Regions from separate parts of the Shewanella sp. 10B genome, predicted to be linked through region 3. Evidence: predicted binding sites of a transcription regulator. Region 3 holds the regulator's gene; each other region holds the start of a gene.

Region 1 (4,289 bases), on a different contig from region 3:
TTGTTCTCTATCTAAAGGCGTCATAGTGGTTTCAGTGCTTCCAGCCTTGTTGAATTTATTCACAAACATATGTTGATGGCCATTACCGGCAACTTGCGGCAAATGGGTTACACACAGTACTTGGGTCGATTCGCCAAGGCTACGCAGCATACGTCCAACCACGGCTGCAGTGGGGCCTGAGATCCCAACATCCACCTCGTCGAAAATGAGTGTCGGTGTAGCAACCTTTTTCGCGGTAATGACTTGGATACCTAAGCCAATACGTGACAATTCGCCGCCTGAGGCAACCCTTGATATAGGTTGTAACGGTTGGCCTGGGTTGGTGGTAACCATAAACTCTATGTTATCGCTGCCGTTGATCGACATGATTTCTGGATTGAAATTCACTTCAATGGTGAACTTGCCCTTGGGCATGTTGAGCTCATGAATGGATTGAGTCACCAACTTATCCAGCTCTTTTGCATAACGGGCGCGGCTCTGACTCAACTTTTGCGCGTTAGCGAGGTAGGCGACTTTACTGGCCTCCACTTGGCGTTGAATATCTTCTAGCTTATTTTCATCATCATCGAGGGTCGTGAGTTCGGCTCTGAGGGCGAGATGATGCTCGGCTAATTTGTCTGGGCTAACATGGTGCTTACGGGCCAGTTGCATGGCTTTAGAGAGCCTTTCCTCTAAATAGGCAAAATGCGCGGGATCGAGCTCAAGTTTACTCAGGTAGTGCTGCAATTCGCCCGCGCTCTCTTGCACTTGAATAAGCGCCTCGTTCAGCATAGTGCTGACATTGGTTAGTGCGGGGTCATAACTTTGCAGATTTTCGGCAAGGCCGACGGCTTTGTTCAGCAGTGATTCGATATTGCTCTCTTCACCATCCGTGAGCAAAAACAGGCTGGCTTGGCAGCTATCTACCAACTCGGTGCCATTAGCGAGGCGTTTATGTTCCTGTTCAATCTCTTCAAATTCACCGACCTTGAGATCAAACTCATCTAACTCTTCAACTTGATATTGCACCAGCTGTTTACGGGCGATACGTTCCTGCTGGGAGGCTTCTAATTGTTTGAGTTCGGCTTCAATTTGTTTACTGCGCTGATAGCTTGCCGCGACTGTGTCTATCAGTAGTCTGTGATTGGCGTAGCTATCGAGCAAGGTGAGCTGATGTTCACTCTTTAACATGGCATGGTGGGCGTGCTGGCCATGGATCCCTACAAGCAATTGCCCCAGTAATTTTAACTGAGTCAAAGGGACGGGATTGCCATTGATATAGGCGCGTGAGCGGCCGTCACTGCCAATGGTTCGACGCAGAATGCACTCATCATCGAGTTCGAGATCGTTATCTTCGAGCCAGCGTTTTGCCAGAGGCACATCCTCGAGCGAAAATCGGGCACTGACTTCGGTTTTGCTCGCGCCAGGGCGAACACTGCTGGCATCGGCACGGTTACCTAGGCATAAGCCTAGCGCGTCAATGGCGATGGATTTTCCCGCGCCAGTCTCACCAGTAATGCTGGTCATACCGGGGCGAAAGTCCAGTTCAAGGAAACGTACGATAGCGAAATTGTTGATGCTGAGTTGGCAAAGCATAGTGAGTTCCTGTCGAAAAACTTACCAAATCACTGTATTGATAAACAGTATATACTGAATTTATATACAGTAAAGTGACTTTGGGTGAATATTCGACATGTCGCGATAGCCTAAAGCCTAATTATTTGTTTATGAATAGGTTTTAACGAGCTGCTCCAGAATGGGTAAGCTGAAAAAGGTCACTATAGTGCCAAAGAGTATCCCTTGAGCACTGGTGGAGGCCTGAGTGTTATAGCGCTGCGCCAACAGATAGACGCTTGCCGCCGTGGGCAAGGCACTAAGAATGACGCCCATAACGAGGTAGTCGCCCGTGACACCTACGCCTTTTAACATGAAGTAAACCAAGGCGGGTTGCAGGATAAGTTTAAACAGGTTGATAAGGCTCAGTTCGATAAAGTTTGTCAGGCTAAATACCTTGCTATCTTTTTGATAGCGCATGGCTTTCGCCAGTACCATGCCGACAGCAAAGAGGGCGCAGGGGCTGGAGGTATTGCCTATCTGCTGGATCATCATTGCCAAGCCTGCTGGTAAGGTTATCCCTAATGCCGAAATGGCCACGCCAATAAAACAACCTATCACAATCGGGTTTTTCACCACGGCTAACAGCATGATCACCGCGGCGTGATGTTGTCGCTGTTTATTGGTGGCGAGTTCTAACGAGACCAAGGCCACGGCAAACATGAGTACGGACAATAAACTGGCAATCGCAGCGGCAACTAAGGCGCTTTGTTGCTGGGGGAATAAGATGACAAGGAGTGGAATACCGATAAATGCGGTATTACCAAAAGTGGCATTTAAGGCGCGCACGGCGGCTATCGCAGGCTGTTTAGGATTCACCAGCAGGGAGATGCCGATACAAACGAGGTAAATCACCAGCATGGCTGCGCTGTACCCGGCGATAAATCCCCACTGCAGGATCTCTTCAATGGGCTGTTGCGCCAGTGCTATCAAGAGGATGGCCGGAAACGCAATATAATAAACATATTGATTGAGAACTTGGTCTGTTTCTACTGGAAGAAAGCGCAGCTTTTGCACTAGTGTGCCCAGTAGCATGATCCCGAAGACGGCAAACAGAGGGGTTAAAATGGTCATGTCCCTCACTCATCCTTTTGTGTTGCTTATCCCGTAAACGAGTCTCGGGATATTCTCTCAGCCAATTGACGATAATCGGCGCTAGCGCAGTAAATTTATCGGCAAAATAGCATAGCATTCCCCTTGGAGGCTATTGCGCTATGGTCGTAGAAGTGAATAATTCTACGTTTAAAACACAATTAGTTAGTGCGCGTTATGGATGCAGGCACTCACATAAACGATTGGGATTGAAAATGGCTGATGATATAGGCGGCGAGCTGCAGTTAATTTACCTGTTTGTGCATTTAGTGAATGCGGGGAGTTTTTCCCAAGCAGCTAAAGAGCTCGATATGCCCATCGCCACCGTGAGCCGTAAGCTGGCCAAACTTGAGGAGAAGCTCGATAAGCAATTGTTTATGCGTAGCACCCGTAAGCTGCGGTTAACCGAAGAAGGCCTAGCATTATTCCAACGTTATCAGAGCGTCATTGCCCAATTTGATGAACTGAGCGGTGTCGGCAGTGATAAGCCCGAAGGGACATTGCGGATTGCGGCGCCGATTTCGATTATTTCTATCATCTTTATCCGCGCATTGAACGAGTTTGGGCGTTTATATCCCGATATCCGCTTACATATTTCCCAAAGCAATGAGTTAGTCGATTTAATTGATAAAGGGATCGATGTAGCGATTGTGGGCGGTGCCCAGCCCGACTCCTCTTGGGTGTCGAGCACCTTAGGTGAACTCGATTACCGCCTGTTTGCGACGCCGGAATATTTAGCCTCGGCGCCAAAGTTAACCCATCCCGATGATCTTGAAGCCCACCAGTTAATTAAAGTGTGGCCACTGTTTAATTGGCACTTAAAGCACCCTAATGGCGAGTCATTTTATTTTAATGGCCCAACAAAGCTTACGCTCACGGATCTGCACGGGGCGATTCAGGCGACACTCGATCACGGTGGCATACTCTATGGCCCAGAATTATTTGTAAAACAGCAAATTAAAGAGGGGCAGTTAAAAGTACTCTTGCCCGAATGGATTGGTGAGCAGCGCAGAATATCGATTCTGTATCACCAGCGGAGTCAGCAGCCGCAGAAGGTGAGGGTGTTTATCGAGTTTATGCAGTCTAAGGCGCCCGAGCTGTTTTCGATGGCGTAAGCTGTTAGCGTTTGCGAGGCTTTAGCGGATTTTTACTCATGGAGTTTTGGGTCTGCTTCGCTTCTTGCAGGCTGGCGCGGGTGGCGGGCACGATACCCAGTTCAAGGTAGTAATTGACTAAACGGCGCAGTTCAAACAAGGAACCAATACGGCTTTGATGACCTATGGTGAGTTTCCAGGTATCGGTGCGGCCTTCGCTATTGGTTAAGATAAATCCTTGATAAACTAGTTTTTTCATATTGAATGGATACTTGGCTTAATCCTATCCCTCGCAGTGTTATCCCTTGGCTAATACCAATCACATTAAATATCTAATCAGTTCAGAGCCTCACAGGCGTCTCAATCCAAGGCGCATTGACGAAGAAATGGTTATTCCCTTTTAAGTCAATGTAACACGGGAGTGAGACGCCTGTGAGGCTCCCGAAGGGCGGGGTTGAACGGGCTTTATACTGCGTTTAAGGCTTTCGACAGAGCGCCACTATGCCTTCA
Region 2 (4,289 bases), on a different contig from region 3:
AGGTCGCGGCACGGTCTTCTAAACGGATTTTGTCGCGCACTAAGGTCAAATTAAACGGCTTAGCGTTTGAGCCGCCCTTCTTAGGTAAAATCTGTAATACGACTTTACTGCCCTTAGGCCCTTTAATCAGATCGACGACATCGTCTAATCGCCAGCCGATCACATCAACAATCTCACCGCCTTCTTGGCCGACGCCGACGATCTTATCTTCCGGTGACAGCTTTTCACTGCTGGCCGCAGGACCGCCTGCAATCAAACTCTTGATGACAGTGTAATCGTCTTCGAGCTGTAACTGTGCACCAATCCCTTCGAGGCTTAAGTTCATTTCCATTTGGAAACGCTCAGCATTACGTGGCGATAAATAGCTAGTGTGTGGCTCGATGCTGCGAGAAAACGCATTCATCACCGCTTGGAACACATCTTCGCTATTGGTCTGGGTCAGACGTTTGATGGCGTTGTTATAACGCTTTTGCAGAATATCGACGATCTCAGGCCATTTCTTGCCTGTGAGCTTCAGATTCAACGCATCGTATTTAACACGTTGGCGCCACAGCTCGTTGATTTCGGCTTGATCTTTTGGCCACGCCGCATCTTCTCTGTCGTACTCGTAGGCATCACCTGGCACGGTGAAATCCATCTCTTTATCGAGCAGAGAAAGCGCGTACACAAAACCTTCGTAGCGACGCTTTTGCACTAAATCAAACATCTTGTAGGCAGGGTCAAGATCGCCCGAACTCAACATATCATCGAATTGATTGGTATAAGGCTTAAAACTGTCGACATCGGCTTGCGTCAGCACATTACGACGGTAATCGAGTTGCTGCAGGTAACGGTCGAAGATCTGCGCCGAAAACGCATCGTCTAAGGCGAATCTGTGATAGTGGGAACGAGTGTATAAATCCGTCACTCGCTTACTCGCCACTTTATGCTGCGCTTCCTGCTTGAGAGTGGGTAACTCGCTGATTTGAATCGTGGGTGGTACAGCCCAAGCCGAGAATCCGACAAAAACAGTGGCAATGGATGTAGCCAAAGTGAGTTTTCGCATCAACAAGTTACTCCGTTTGATTAAATGATTACAGCAGGATATGTTCCGCTTTCACTTTTACCGTTAAGCCGCTATCCAGCTGAACATGAATGTCCTCTTTGTTAATGTCGGTGATCACGCCGGCTACTGGCGTCATACCTAACTTAACATTGACACGTTGCTTCTTGGTTAGATCGGTCAATTGTGCTTGCACTAAGTTAACCGCAGGTTCAGCCTTAGGGGCTGCTTTTGCTGGGCGCTCAGTCTTACGTGCAGGTACAGCCACTTTCTTAGGGGCTTTTTTCGCAGGCGCTTTGCCAGCAGGTGCCGCTTTAGGTGCTTGAGCAGCACGCTTAGCTTTGGCTTTATCTTGGCTTTCTTTCAACATAGCTTGAGCATGATCGATATGCTCTTGCTCTAACTCACCGCATGGTTGACCGTCGAGGTCTACACGCTGTGCACCGGCTTTTACCGATTTCAGGTAGCGCCAGCTGCTGGTGTAGCGTCTTAAGGCAACTCGCAGTTGAGTTTTACTGACTTTAGAATCATCAGCCAACCTTTCAGCCAAATCTTGAAACAATCCGATTTTTAATGGCTTAGTTTCACCTTCAGCAATAAAGCACAAAGGAAATGTTTCATACAAATACGCCAAAATTGCGTTGGTGTCGGTCAACTTATCTGTTGATTCCATCATTACTTCCACAGTTAAAAAGGGACATCGAATCCGAGGTGATAAAAATCAGCTTCTTACGAGTCGTTTATCTTGGTTAAGCCCACATATGAGCCAAAGTACAAATTAGCATTCTCGCCGAGTTAACTAAAGTTAAAAAATATAAGTTAACAATTTTTCACGGCTGAACCTATCAGGCTTATTTCGGCAGCGCTCAAAATAAGCCTTATCAGTGCATGCGCTATTATAAGGCGCACGCCACCGATTGCGACTATGAATTATGCGTTATTGTACGCAAATTAAGCAAATAGGCAGTTTTCGAAGCTTTTTACCAATAATTCCAAGCCCTTTTGGTCTTCTTCATCGAAGCGGTCAAAAATAGGGCTATCGATATCCAGCACGGCCACAACCTTACCATCGGCGCGGACTGGGATAACAATTTCAGAATTACTGGCCGAATCGCAGGCAATGTGACCATCAAATTGATGCACATCGGCGACGCGCTGCGTCTGATTGGTTTGCGCGGCGGTACCACACACGCCCTTACCCATAGGAATACGGGTACAGGCCACTTTGCCTTGAAAAGGACCCAACACCAGTTGGTCACCACGCATCACGTAAAAACCCACCCAGTTCAGTTCGGTCAGGTTATCGTTCAGCAAGGCAGAAAAGTTAGCCATGGCAGCCACTAAATCATCCTCGCCATCGAGTAAGGCCAGCGCTTGACGATTCAGTGACTCATAAAATTGCGGTTTCATAGACTTCCTAAAAAATTATTCGGCAGCGTCGTCCTTCTTAGGCGCTTTCTTCGCTGCATTTTGTTTTGATGGCGTACTATTAACTTGAACCACGCCTTTAAGCAAGTTTGTCAGCTCATCTTTATTGTTAGCAAAATAGAATGCGAGCTGTTCGCTCACGGTTTCATCAATTCCGAGCTGCGCTTTTTGAATAAATGGAATGAGGTTGTCGGCGATGTCGAGCATCTTATCGTAGGCATCAGCCTCCTTTTTCGATATGAATGTCATCTTCTCCACCCCTTCTCTTACCACGACAAACTGTGTAATAACTGCCATGACTGCCCTCGCACTGTTTTTATATACAGTGATCAGGATGACATAAAGTGAACTAGTGATGCAAGTGTTCTGATTATTCTGATATTATGAGTGCGCTTTTCGTTGTCGAGATGGGTCAAGCTGTTTGATGTCTCATTGGATAATCTGCTCGTTTACAGATTATTTGCGCAATCTCAATGGCTTTGGGGCTAATTTAATATTTTTATATGCATGAAAATACAGCAGAAAACTCTGTAATCCTCTGTCGTTCCTGCGACTTGGCCATTCGAAAGCGCGCCCTACCTACGGGTGTTAGGGCGTTGTGCCCGCGCTGCAGTACCGCACTTTATGACACACCATACTGCTCTGTAAACGGCATGTTGGCGCTGTGCATTACCGCGCTGGTGTTCTATTTCCCCGCCAATTTTTTCCCTGTACTCGAAATCCACTTTTTGGGCAGTATTCGCACCACAACAGTGTTTCAGGGCGCCTTTGCGGTGTTCGACCAAGGTTATTGGGTCGTGGGACTAGCCGTGCTCGCCGCCGCCGTGATTGGTCCGGGTTTATTGATCCTATCGATCCTCAGCCAGATTTTGATTGTCAAATGGGGACTTGGTAGCCCCTTTTGGCGTCGCAGCCTCAAACAGTTATTAAAACTTCAAGGGCTGCTATCCCAGCTGACTATGCTGGAGATTTATGTGATTAGCTTTCTGGTTTCTTCATTTCAATTATCTGATTTTTCTGATATTTACTTCGGAATGGGCACCTTTTGCTTCACTATGCTTTTTTTAGTCACCCTGTTCTTACAGCGGGAATACGATATTGAGCATATGTGGAGTCTACTGATGCAGGGGCGCCGCTAAGATGAAACAACAGGGGAAAGATTTAGACCTGTGTCTGTGCCGAGTGTGCCGGCAGCTCAATAGCAGTGATAACACTCATTGCAGCCGCTGTGAAGCCGAGTTACAGGTGCGCGATTACAGTAGCTTACAAAAAAGTTGGGCGCTGCTGATCACCGCCGCCATTTTGTTGGTTCCCGCTAACCTCTACCCTATTACTATGCTCACCAATCAGGGGCAAGTGCGCCACGATACGATCTTCTCTGGCATTATCCATTTAGTGCATTCGGATATGTTACCCATCGCTATTATCGTGTTTATCGCCAGTATCTTAGTGCCTTGGGTGAAGATTATCGGTTTGGCCACTTACCTCTGTGCCATTAGCTTTAATTTGCCGATTTCAAAAAAGAAACTCATGGTGGGATTTCATGTGATTGAGTGGATTGGCCGCTGGTCGATGCTCGATTTGTTTGTAATTTCCCTAACCGTTGCCCTCGTCAATATGGGGCAACTACTCGATGCAAAGCCTGCACCCGCGGCCACGGCGTTTGCATTGGTGATTTTACTGACGCAACTTGCCGCAAAAGTTTTAGACACTCGTTTACTCTGGGATCGATTGGAACCTCAAGATGACACAAATTGAATCGCCAAAAGTTGTGAAGAAAAAACTCTTTTCGCCGATTTGGCTGCTCCCAATTGTGGCG
Region 3 (4,289 bases):
GACCTCGAGTAAGTAGTGCTCCCCCTTGGCTTCACTACCTTCGATTTGAGGTCTTGGTGTTGCGAGAATGCTGTAAAAATCAATATCTTGATCGAAGTAGCTATAGTGCCATTTCCATTGAGAGCCTGTGACTTTTACCGTGAGATCGGCATTGCTGGGATCTTCCATGGCAATCAAAGTTTTCGTGGCGGGAATCGCCATTAAGATCAGAATGACAAAAGGAATAATCGTCCACGCGATTTCGACTTTTGTACTCTCATGGAAGTGAGACGCGACCGCACCCTTGGATTTTCTGTGGTTGATCATGGCATAAATCATCACGCCAAAAACCACTAAGCCTATCGCGCAGCAGATATACAGAATCGTCATGTGTAAGTGATAAACCTTGCCACTGATTTCTGTTACGCCGGGGGTCATGTTGAACCGCATGTCCGCTGCGGCCAACGGTGGGGCGAATAGCACCACGAGTAAACAATACAACCATTGCTTCACAAGACTTCTCCTCTGCCAATTGCGAATAGCAACTACAAAGAAGAGCAACACAGTAAGTCTCAACTCTATGCAAACTCTTCAGTTCCCAAAAAAGCTTCTCTGACTTCAACGTGCGTTGGCGGCTTACTTTTGATTAAGTATTGTTACTGCTGGTATTAGCCACACTGGCACATACTGCTGAATAAACCCATTATTCTCGATTTTTGTGGGCAAGAGATATTCGATAAATCGTCGATATTTTTTGCCTAAACGGGCGATATATTATGCTCGTCTGAATCAAACATACTTGCTGTTTAAAAATTGATCAAGATCACTTCTTTTTCTAATTGTCTGAAAAATTGCCAAAAAAAAGCCCCACATTCACAGGTGAGGCGGCTTTCAAGGCTAAATACGCAGTGCAAAAATTTTAATGAACAGAGCTAAAAAAACTACCTTGGGCAAAGTGAGCGGGCTGCTTGAGTGTCGCGTCCGCAGTCGAGTGATTTACAACACCTTCGAGCACTATTCCCATGGCGCGGGCGCTCTTGGCCACAATTTGCAAACGACGATTGTCACGGGCATCGAGTGAGTGGATCCAAGTAATTACTGCGCTTGAAGTGCCACTGGTTAAGGCTTTTTCCATAGCCCACAGGGTTTCGACTTCATCTTTAGCATGGACTAAGAGGACGCGATCCATACGCACGCCAGCGGTGGCCAGTAACTGCTTGTAGCCAATACTCGGTGGGTTGATGAGCACGACCCAGCGACCTTGTTGGCTCAGTTGTGCTAACTGCTTGCTAAGCTGTATCAGTTCCTGGCGCCCTTGGCTCTGGGTGGGCATAGTGATGATAGGCGTATGCTGCCAGTCAGTATCGGTTTCGCGTACCGCATCGAGCCATAAACCGGGGTGACGCGGGGCATTACCTAATAGTTTGTTCATAGCCAATCTCCATTGCGGATCACCCCTACGGCGAGCCCTTCTATTGTTAGACTTTGGAAACTTAAATCGACTTTAATTGGGGAGTAATCTTCATTCTCTGCATGTAGATAAACTAGATTCCCTTTCTTTTCAAAGCGTTTAACTGTTACATCATCGTCAACGCGAGCAACAACTACTTGGCCATTGCGCGCTTGCTGTACTTTATGAACGGCGAGCAGATCCCCCTCGAGGATACCGATGTTCTTCATACTGTCGCCTCTGACACGCAGTAAGAAATCGGCGGCTGGGTGGAACATGCTAGGGTCGACTTGGTAGTACTGTTCGACATGCTCTTGGGCGAGGATAGGTTCGCCCGCAGCCACTTGGCCAATCAGTGGTAAGCCTGATTCGCTGTTATCTTCTTCCTCAACTGGGAGGCGGATCCCGCGGGAAGTGCCTGGCATGATCTCGATGCAGCCTTTTTTCGCCAATGCCTTAAGGTGTTCCTCGGCGGCATTTGCACTTTTAAAACCCAAACGGGTGGCGATTTCGGCCCGGGTGGGTGGCATGCCAGTCTCGGCAATATTACGTTTAATCAGCTCTAAAATTTCAGCTTGGCGTGGCGTCAACGGTCTCATGTTCTTTCCTGTTTTTCTATACAGTTACTGTTAGTATATACAGTATTATTCGTAGTGCAAGTATTAACCACTTTTTAACGCGATTGGAGAGTATTAGCGAATGTTCCCTAGAATCTGGTATTCTATGGGGCTAATGAACGTACTTACATTGCATAAGAATAATGCCTAAACAAGACTCTCTTTGGTTGAAATCATTACGCTGGATCCAAAAACACTTAGTGCACACTATTGTTGTGCCGCAGGATCCCTTTGCCGATCTGAATCTGGACGCGTCCAGACCGCTTGCTTATGTAATGAAAACAGAATCCCTGAGTGATATTGCTGCGTTAAGCGAGATCACCACTAAGCTGGGTTTGCCAAGCCCCTACGAGCCGCTCGTGGTAAATGGCGTTGTCGCGCCCCGCGTCGTTTGCCTCGAAGGCCGTAAGCCTTTGTTTGGCGAGCGTGCCAGTAATGAACCATTCCTCGAATGTTTTATGCGTTTGTTGGCTGTCCATAAGGAAAAGCCTGAGTTAGATATTCAGCTGGTGCCTGTGAGTCTGTATTGGGGCCGAACTCCGGGTAAAGAAGACGACACCATGAAGGCGGCTGTGCTTGAGCGCGAGAATCCAACGTGGTTACGTAAGTGCTTGATGATCTTATTTTTGGGTCGTCATAACTTTGTGCAGTTTTCTAATGCGGTATCGCTGCGTTACATGGCCGACGAACACGGCACCGATATGGGGATTGCCCATAAACTGGCGCGGGTGGCTAGAGTACATTTCCGCCGCCAACGCAAAGTGATGACAGGGCCTGTGCTGCCTAATCGTCAGGCGATGTTCCACTCCCTGTTGAAATCCGAATCCTTACGCAAGGCGATTCAGGAAGAAGCGGCGAGTAAGAAGATTTCCGAAACCCAAGCTCGTGAAACAGCAATTGAATATCTTGATGAAATTGCAGCGAATTATTCCGATAGCCTAGTGCGTATTGCCGAGCGTTTCTTAACTTGGTTATGGAACAAGCTCTACAGCGGTATCAATATCAAAGGTGCCGAGCAAATCCGCCAGCTGCACCATGATGGTCACGAGATTGTGTATGTACCTTGCCATCGCAGCCATATGGATTACCTACTGTTATCTTACATTCTGTATTACCAAGGCATGGTGCCACCGCATATTGCGGCGGGGATTAACCTAAACTTCTGGCCAGCTGGGCCGTTGTTCCGCCGTGGCGGGGCTTTCTTTATTCGCCGTAGTTTTAACGGTAATAAACTTTATACGGCCGTGTTCCGTGAATACCTCGATCAGTTGTTCGCTAAGGGATATTCGGTTGAGTATTTCTCTGAGGGTGGCCGTTCTCGCACCGGTCGTCTATTGGCGCCGAAAACGGGCATGATCGCCATGACGATCAACAGTGTGCTGCGTGGTATCGAACGCCCAGTCACCTTAGTGCCTGTGTATTTAGGCTACGATCACGTGATGGAAGTGGCGACTTATCACAAAGAGCTGAGTGGTAAGAAAAAACAGAAAGAATCTGTATGGCAAGTCTTTGGTGCTATTCGTAAATTAGGTAATTTTGGCCAAGGTTATGTCAACTTTGGCGAGCCGATTACACTGCAAAACTTCTTGAATGAAACGGCGCCAAACTGGCGCACTGAAGTGGCCGACGATCCCGAACAAAAACCGACTTGGTTAACCCCTGCGGTGAACGTGTTAGCGAATCGTGTGATGACCCGCATTAACGATGCTGCTGCCGCCAGTTCAATTACCTTAACCAGCTTAGTGCTGCTGGCGTCGGAGCAAAATGCCCTAGAGCGTTGCTTGCTCGAGCGTCAGTTAGATTTGTACTTAACTCTGCTTAAGCGTGTGCCTTACACTTCGTTTACGTCGGTGGCCGAAGGTGATGGCAAGCACTTGGTGCAACAAGGATTAGAGCTGAATAAGTTCTCCATCCACGCCGATCCTCTGGGTGAGATTGTATCTATTGACGCGAATCAAGCGATTTCAATGACTTATTATCGTAACAATATCATCCACTTGTTTATCATTCCGTCGTTGATTGCCAGCTGTTTAACCAACAATAAGCAGATTTCAAGAGCCCATATCCTAGGGATTGTGAGTGACTTCTATCCGCTTCTGAAGGCGGAGTTATTCATGGGTATCAAGGACCTCCCAAGTTATGTGAATCAAGTGCTGGATCTGTTTATTGAGCAGGGTCTAGTGCAGGAAAGCGATACGCTGTCGGTGGTGACCGAGCACACTAGCCAAATGTTGTTGCTGGCC

What was found. Region 3 encodes LexA, which represses DNA repair genes until DNA is damaged. Its sites were predicted from a motif close to TACTGTATNNNNATACAGTA; they were not measured.
Region 1: the regulator LexA is predicted to act here: its motif matches at 1,628-1,647, upstream of recN (DNA repair protein RecN).
Region 2: the regulator LexA is predicted to act here: its motif matches at 2,779-2,798, upstream of M0415_RS03790 (YebG family protein).

The regions. Positions count from the first base shown of each region.
Region 1 covers NZ_JAMDJO010000002.1:173,490-177,778, reverse strand. Annotated here, with positions in the region: gene recN (DNA repair protein RecN) at 1-1,575, opposite strand, end outside; gene M0415_RS08260 (AEC family transporter) at 1,705-2,667, opposite strand; gene lldR (LysR family transcriptional regulator LldR) at 2,901-3,800, shown strand; gene M0415_RS08250 (DUF3319 domain-containing protein) at 3,805-4,038, opposite strand.
Region 2 covers NZ_JAMDJO010000001.1:886,535-890,823, reverse strand. Annotated here, with positions in the region: gene prc (carboxy terminal-processing peptidase) at 1-1,045, opposite strand, end outside; gene proQ (RNA chaperone ProQ) at 1,074-1,715, opposite strand; gene msrC (free L-methionine (R)-S-oxide reductase MsrC) at 1,994-2,452, opposite strand; gene M0415_RS03790 (YebG family protein) at 2,468-2,767, opposite strand; gene M0415_RS03785 (paraquat-inducible protein A) at 2,974-3,609, shown strand; gene M0415_RS03780 (paraquat-inducible protein A) at 3,611-4,228, shown strand; gene M0415_RS03775 (PqiB family protein) at 4,215-4,289, shown strand, end outside.
Region 3 covers NZ_JAMDJO010000004.1:92,147-96,435, reverse strand. Annotated here, with positions in the region: gene coxB (cytochrome c oxidase subunit II) at 1-492, opposite strand, end outside; gene M0415_RS15555 (cell division inhibitor SulA) at 899-1,411, opposite strand; gene lexA (transcriptional repressor LexA) at 1,408-2,028, opposite strand; gene plsB (glycerol-3-phosphate 1-O-acyltransferase PlsB) at 2,190-4,289, shown strand, end outside.